One region of the Klebsiella sp. HN106 genome, then DNA from elsewhere that is predicted to be linked to it. Evidence: predicted binding sites of a transcription regulator. Region 1 holds the regulator's gene; the other holds the start of a gene.

The links. The regulator Fur, encoded in region 1, represses iron uptake genes when iron is present. The targets are predictions, from matches to a motif close to ATAATAATGAGAACNACTATCAA.
Region 2: ACSIPU_RS16475 (siderophore-interacting protein) is a predicted target of Fur. The motif match lies at 1,464-1,486, and genes of this name have one in related genera.

Annotation. Positions count from the first base shown of each region.
Region 1 is NZ_JBLURD010000002.1:384,579-387,992, reverse strand. Features, by position in the region: gene tcuA (FAD-dependent tricarballylate dehydrogenase TcuA) at 1-355, opposite strand, end outside; gene tcuR (tricarballylate utilization LysR family transcriptional regulator TcuR) at 453-1,379, opposite strand; gene fur (ferric iron uptake transcriptional regulator) at 1,507-1,959, opposite strand; gene fldA (flavodoxin FldA) at 2,251-2,781, opposite strand; gene ybfE (LexA regulated protein) at 2,931-3,224, opposite strand; gene ybfF (esterase) at 3,358-3,414, opposite strand, start outside.
Region 2 is NZ_JBLURD010000006.1:154,105-157,518, forward strand. Features, by position in the region: gene ygjG (putrescine aminotransferase) at 1-525, opposite strand, end outside; gene ACSIPU_RS16470 (PadR family transcriptional regulator) at 750-1,295, opposite strand; gene ACSIPU_RS16475 (siderophore-interacting protein) at 1,535-2,308, shown strand; gene ACSIPU_RS16480 (glycerone kinase) at 2,472-3,414, opposite strand, start outside.

The DNA.
Region 1 (3,414 bases):
TGCGGGCGACGTGCAGTGCGCCGGAGAGCGGCGGCTGAAAGTTAACTCCGTGCTGGCGCATCCAGTCCCGGCACTGTGATGAGGTACGGATCACCAGCCGCGCCAGCGCTTCGTTGGTATTACCCTCGGTGACGCGCAGCAGATCCTGCCAGTACTCTTCTTCCGGATAGCTGTCGACCAGCACATCCTGCGGAGCATCGTGCATACAGCGAAGGTTCCGCGTGTGCTGAGAGTTTCCGCCGCGCCATTCTTTCGGCGCGGCCTCCAGCAGCAGCACGGACGCGCCGGATTCCCGGGCGGTCAAGGCGGCGCATAGCGCAGCGTTGCCGCCGCCAATCACCAGTACATCCACCATTTTTGGCTCCATTACGGTTTGCTTTATTGTTAAATTTGTAATGGAAATGTATGCGCTCAGGGCGGCAGGACGCTATGGCGTATTGCTAAAGAGGGGTTTAGTGTGCGTAAAGGCTGGCGCCAGGCCAGCGGCCAGATTCGACCAGCTGACGCATGACTTTTGCCAGTATGACTCGCGCGGCGAGACCCGATGGGGTCAGTTCATCATCGGAAAGACTGACGAGAAAATTAGGCCGACTGAGTATCGGATTGTTGATGCCGATCACTCTCAGGGGCTCGCCGTCGAGATGAGAAATCGCTGCTCCCGGCTGCAAAGTGGCGCCGAGGCCGTCGCGCACGGCGCGCATCAGCAGGGCCAGACCGTCGATTTCAGCGACCACATCGACATTAAGCGCATGCTCCTGGCACATCGCCTCCAGCCTGCCGCGCAGCCCATGCCCCAGGCTTGGCATAATCAGCGGGACAGCGGAGAGCTGGTCCGGCGAGATGCTATCGTCGGGAAGGGGAGCCAGTACCTTATGGGTGCCAATCAGAAACAGACGCTCTTCAAGAATCGGCCTGGCGCTCCAGCGCACAAGCTTCTCCTTCTGGAACACGATCGCTAAATCGAGCTGACGGGTGTTGATCATGCGTTCAAGGTTGCCGGAGAGACTTTCTACCAGATGCAGGCGGACGTCGGCATAGCTTTCGCGCATCGCGTTGATAAAGGGTACGCCGAGCACAGAGGCGGTGCTGGGGGCCATGCCGACGCTGACGTGGCCAGATAGCCGCGCCTCGCGCGCAGCAAGAACCGCATCATCAGCGTGACGCAGCGCCAGCTGCGCCTGTGAATAGAAGGCGAGGCCAGCGCTGGTGGGCATTACACCGCGAGACGTCCGTTGTAGCAGGCGAATGGCGAGTTCATTTTCCAGGCGCGCCATTTGTTGGCTAAGCGCGGAGACGCCGATATTCAGGTCAAGCGCGGCGCGGCCCATACTGCCGGTTTCAATAATGCGCACAAAATAGCGTAGCTGGCGAAGCTCCATAAGCACTCCGTATAAAGCAGGATGCACCGACAGTAAACGTATTCAGGCGCGAGAGGAAGAGGCGGCAGATGGCGGGCAAAAAAAAGCCAACCCGCAGGCTGGCTTTGGCTGATAAACGATGCGGTGATTATTTCTCTACCGCGTCGTGGGCATGTTCATCTTCGCGGCAGTCGCCTTCTGCACAGTGGCCGTACAGGTACAGACTGTGGTTGGTGAGGCGAATACCGTGTCTGGCGGCAATCTCACGCTGGCGCGCTTCGATGGAATCATCGCTAAACTCGATCACTTTGCCGCAGTCCAGGCAAATCAGATGATCGTGATGGTGCTGCTGCGTCAGTTCAAAAACGGATTTACCGCCTTCGAAATTATGACGGGTGACGATACCGGCGTCGTCAAACTGGTTCAGTACGCGGTAGACGGTGGCCAGGCCAATCTCTTCACCCATATCAATCAGGCGTTTGTATAAGTCTTCCGCACTGACATGATGGTTATCCGGTCCTTGCAGCACTTCCAGGATTTTTAATCTCGGAAGCGTCACTTTCAGGCCAGCTTTCTTTAATGCGGTATTGTTGTCAGTCATGCGGAATCTGTCCTGTTGCTAAACGATCTACTTCCATCAGCGGAAGTAATACAGAGAATCACCCGATGTAATGCGTCTCATTATAGAACTGCCATGGTGAAATGAAAACTGCAAGCATCGGGCCTTGTATGCTGTCAAAAACGAGGCACTCGCTACAAAGTGCTTCACGCGACCCCGTTAAATCAGAGGACATTGTACAGATATGTGATTAAAAGTTAAAAACTTGTAGCTATAACTTTGATTGCTTTTATCTATCAATTCGGCGAAATATGGTGATTACGCCGTTTAGACTCAGGCATTCTTGATTTCTTCGAGGTGCAGCTCCTCGGAAATCTGTTTTACCCATTTTTCGACGCGTTCGTTAGTCAGTTCAGGCTGACGGTCTTCGTCGATAGCCAGACCGACAAAATGATCGTCATCGGCCAGGCCTTTAGAGGCTTCAAAATGGTAGCCAGCGGTCGGCCAATGGCCAACGATAGTTGCGCCGCGCGGTTCGATGATATCGCGAATGGTGCCCAGCGCATCGCAGAAGTATTCAGCATAGTCTTCCTGGTCGCCGCAGCCAAAGAGGGCTACCAGTTTGCCATTAAAATCGATCTCTTCCAGCGTCGGGAAGAAATCGTCCCAATCGCACTGGGCTTCACCGTAGTACCAGGTTGGGATGCCGAGCAGCAGGATATCGTGAGCTTCCAGATCCTCTTTGCTGCTTTTGGCAATGTCGTGAACATCAGCAACATCTTTACCAAGCTGCTTTTGAATCATTTTTGCAATATTTTCGGTGTTGCCGGTGTCGCTGCCAAAAAAGATGCCGATGATTGCCATGAGTAAAATAACCTCTTGAAACTTAATGATGTGGTAGTGGCGTAATGCCCGCAGATAGGGGCAATGATAGCAGAACTGAGAAGGGCGCGGAAACAGCAATCACGCCCAACTGCACACTCTGCTACATGAAAGCTTATTTTTTGAGGGTTTTAGGCTTTATCCTGGCCGCGCAGGGCTGCCAGCTGGGTCATCAGCATCTCTTCGATCAGATCGCTGCGGTTCATGTTACGGGCTTCGGCCAGCTCATTGAGCGCATCGACCGCATCGGCATTGAGCTTAAGCTCCACGCGCTTCAGGCCGCGGCTCTTGTCGCGTTTAAGCTGATTGCGTTTGTTGATGCGCAGCTGTTCATCGCGCGAAAGCGGATTCGTTTTCGGTCTTCCCGGCCGACGCTCAGTTGCGAACAAATCTAATGTCGTACGGTCCGTTTGTTCTTTTGCCATGATTCAGAGTGACTTCGGGGGAAACAAGCTATCGGGCATAGCCGACGCAGACAGCGCGCCATAATACATCAGGCGGCGGGCTGCGCCAACGGCCGCGGACATTAAGCCGCGCGGTCGAGTATATTTTAGGCAGTTACGCGGCGATAGAGGTCAAATAACGGCGAATGGCGCGGATCACAGCCTCCGGTTT
Region 2 (3,414 bases), on a different contig from region 1:
GGCGACGAAGGTAAACTTGCCGCGCGGAGACTGGTAGGCCTTCGCCAGCTTTAACGCCGCTTCGACCGACTCGGTACCGCTGTTGCTAAAGAAGCTGTATTTCAGTTTGCCCGGCGTTAAGGCCGCCAGGGTTTTAGCCAGCATGGCCCGCAGCGGGTCCAGCAGTTCCTGACTATGAAGGGGTTGTTTAGCGAGCTGATTTTCGACGGCGGAAACGACAACTGGATTACGGTGCCCTACATTAAAAATCCCAAACCCACCCAGGCAGTCAATAAACTCCTGTCCCTGAGTGTCGACAAGCGTATTTAATCCTCCCGCTTGCCACTCTACGGCTCCGTAATCCCCGCCAGCAGTGACCGATTTTCGATACGCTAAAAACCCCGGATTCACATGCTCTTTAAAGTATTCCCTGACCTCCTGGTTAAGTGATTTCATCTCTTCATGATCGAGCGTTCGCTTCTCAATAAGATTCAGTGCGTGTGCGCTGCAGGCCAGAGCCGATGCGCTTGAAGGTAACCTGTTCAAAATATGCTCCTGGGCGGGGCGTATCACATGATACTGAATTAAGTATTGCAGGGATTACGCCACTTCGGCGCGGGCCAGGAAAAACGGGATAAACGCAACGTGAAATCGCAATTGAGCAAAATTTTATTGGCATGTTTTACTCCTGAAGGCGTAAAACGATGCGCTGAAGGGCTACCGCCGCGTGCTTCGCGGCGGTGCAGGCTGCCCGATAATGAGGCAAAGGATTAGTCGAGCTGGGAGATCTCCATCGCCGCGCGGTCAATCACGCCGACAATCTGCTTTAGCTGCGCTTCGGTTATTTCCTGCTGGTTAACTTTTAAATCCAGTACCGCCTTAAAATTCTCCAGCGCGCGCTTCATCTGCGGGTTTTTACGTAGCTCACAACCCACCATTCGCGCCTGCAGTCTGGCCTGAATCTGCTCCAGCGGCTGCTGGTTTTCCGCGTGCAGCTGGCTGCCTTCGGCGGTGATGGCGATTTTTTTGCGACCGTTTTCGTCAGCCACGCTGATTAATCCCTGATCCTGGAGTAAATCGAGCGTCGGGTAGATGACGCCGGGGCTGGGACTGTAGTTGCCCTGGGTCATGGTTTCGATCTCTTTAATCAGTTCGTAACCGTGGCTGGCATTACGGGTGAGGATGTCCAGAATGACCAGGCGCAGCTCGCCATGGCCAAAGAAGCGCTGCCGGCGTCCGCCGCCTCTGCGACCGTGTTCGCCATGTTCGCCGTGGCGTCCGCGTGGCCCACGGCCTTCTTCGTGATGATCTCTCATGATTTTTTCCTTTGAGTTTTTTGATATATCTAATTTATATCTAAAAATACTCAAGTCGCAACCTTGTGGCAGATTTATTTTTTATATAGTTGATAATTAGAGATTTAATTCTATTTTTTGACTTTTGTGGCGTTTTACTATGGCTATATCAAAAAGTGCTTGCATTCTTTTTTAATGGCAATCATTATCATTTGCAATATTTTTAGATATATCTATTCCGTTCACCAAGGCGATGAAAGATGACAACGAGCAGGAATCCTAAATACCCGCAGCGCGTGCGTAATGAGCTGCGTTTCCGTGAGTTAACCGTATTGCGCGTCGAGCGTATCGGCAGCGCATTCCAGCGTATCGTGCTGGGCGGAGAGGCGCTGGAAGGCTTTGTCTCCCAGGGTTTCGACGACCATACCAAGCTTTTTTTCCCCACTGCGGGTGCTGCGTTTACGCCGCCGGAGGTGACGGATGAAGGCATTAACTGGGGCGAAGGCGTACGTCCGGCGACCCGCGATTATACGCCGCTTTACGACGCCGACCGTCATGAGCTGGCGTACGACTTTTTTATTCACGATGGCGGTATAGCCAGCAGCTGGGCGCTGGCGGCGAAACCGGGTGATAAGCTGGTCATCGGCGGCCCGCGCGGTTCGCTGGTGGTGCCGGAAGATTACGTCTGGCAACTGTATGTGACCGATGAGTCAGGCATGCCCGCGCTGCGCCGCCGTCTGCTGGGATTGCGGCAGCTTCCGACGCGCCCGCAGGTCACGGCGATCGTCACCATTGGCGATGAGTCTTATCAAGATTACCTGGCCGATCTCGATGGCTTCAATATTGAGTGGGTGGTGGGACATCACTCCTCTGCCGTGGCCGAGCGTCTGGCGCAGGTTGTGGTTCCAACCGAAGATTATTTTATCTGGGTGACCGGGGAAGGCGCGGTGGTGAAATCACTGCTGGCGCGTTTTGAAGGTCCGGAGATTGACCCGCAGCTGGTGCGTTCGCAGGCCTACTGGCACAGCAAGTAAGCGCGGGAGAAAACCCGGGTTGCGGCTGGCGCCTGACCCGGGCTACCAGACCTGCAGACGGCGGTGAACCATGGGGCGACCGGCCCGCAGACGGCGGTGAACCTGTAGCCCGGGCAAGGCGCGTTAAGCGCCGCCCCCGGGAGCAGGGGCGGTGCCAGAGAGACTATTTCTGCGCCAGCGCTTTAAACACCATGGCCACCGCGTGGGCTCCGGGGTCCATATTGCCGCGCAGACTATCGCTGTTCAGGTACGATGCGCGTCCTGCACCTGCTTTGCTGGCGTGAAGCGTACGATCCGCGCCCGCCTGCGCCGCCGCGAAAGCGGCCTGCAGATTTTCCGGTTCGGCCAGCAGCGCCGCCAGCGCCGGTTGCAGGGCGTCAATCATGGTTCGGTCGCCTTCGTCGGCACCGCCGTAAAACTTCATCTGTGCCAGACCGGCGTTTAGCGCTTCGGCGACGCTTGCCCCCTGTTCCAGCTTCTGCCCGGCGGCGGTAAAGAAAATCGACATCAGCACGCCGCTGGAACCGCCCATCACAACCGTCAGACGCTCGCCAATCAGGGCGAACAGCGTGGCGAGGTTAGCCAGCGGCAGCTGACGGCGCTGAAGTAAGTCGGCGATATCGCGTGCGCCAGCGGCAAAGGTGGAGCCAGTATCGCCGTCGCCAACCTTCGCATCCAGCGCATTGAGGTCCGCTTCCAGATCGGATAGCGTACCGGTCACCCGCTCTACGTAGCCTGCAACCTCGCTATTCTCCGAGGGCGTAAACTCCACCCGCGTACTGCGCAGCGACGAGGGCATCACGCTGATTGCGCGCGGCTGCACTGGCGTCTGCCAGCCGGCGGTTTCGACCGCGGAGAGCAGCGCTTTCTCAATGCTCTCTTCCAGCACGATGGCGGTGAGGGAAAAGCCTTTCATATCCAGCGCGGTGACCAGCGACGCCGGGCCTATCAGCCAGTCAATTCGCTGATGCAGCGGGGTATTGGCCAGCTCGCGGGTCAAAATTGCCATTTCGGCAATCGATACGCCGCCGAGATTATTGATCATCACCGCCAGGCGGCCGGTTTCCGGCAGGGCGGCGCTGAGCTTCTCTACCATCAGCGTAACG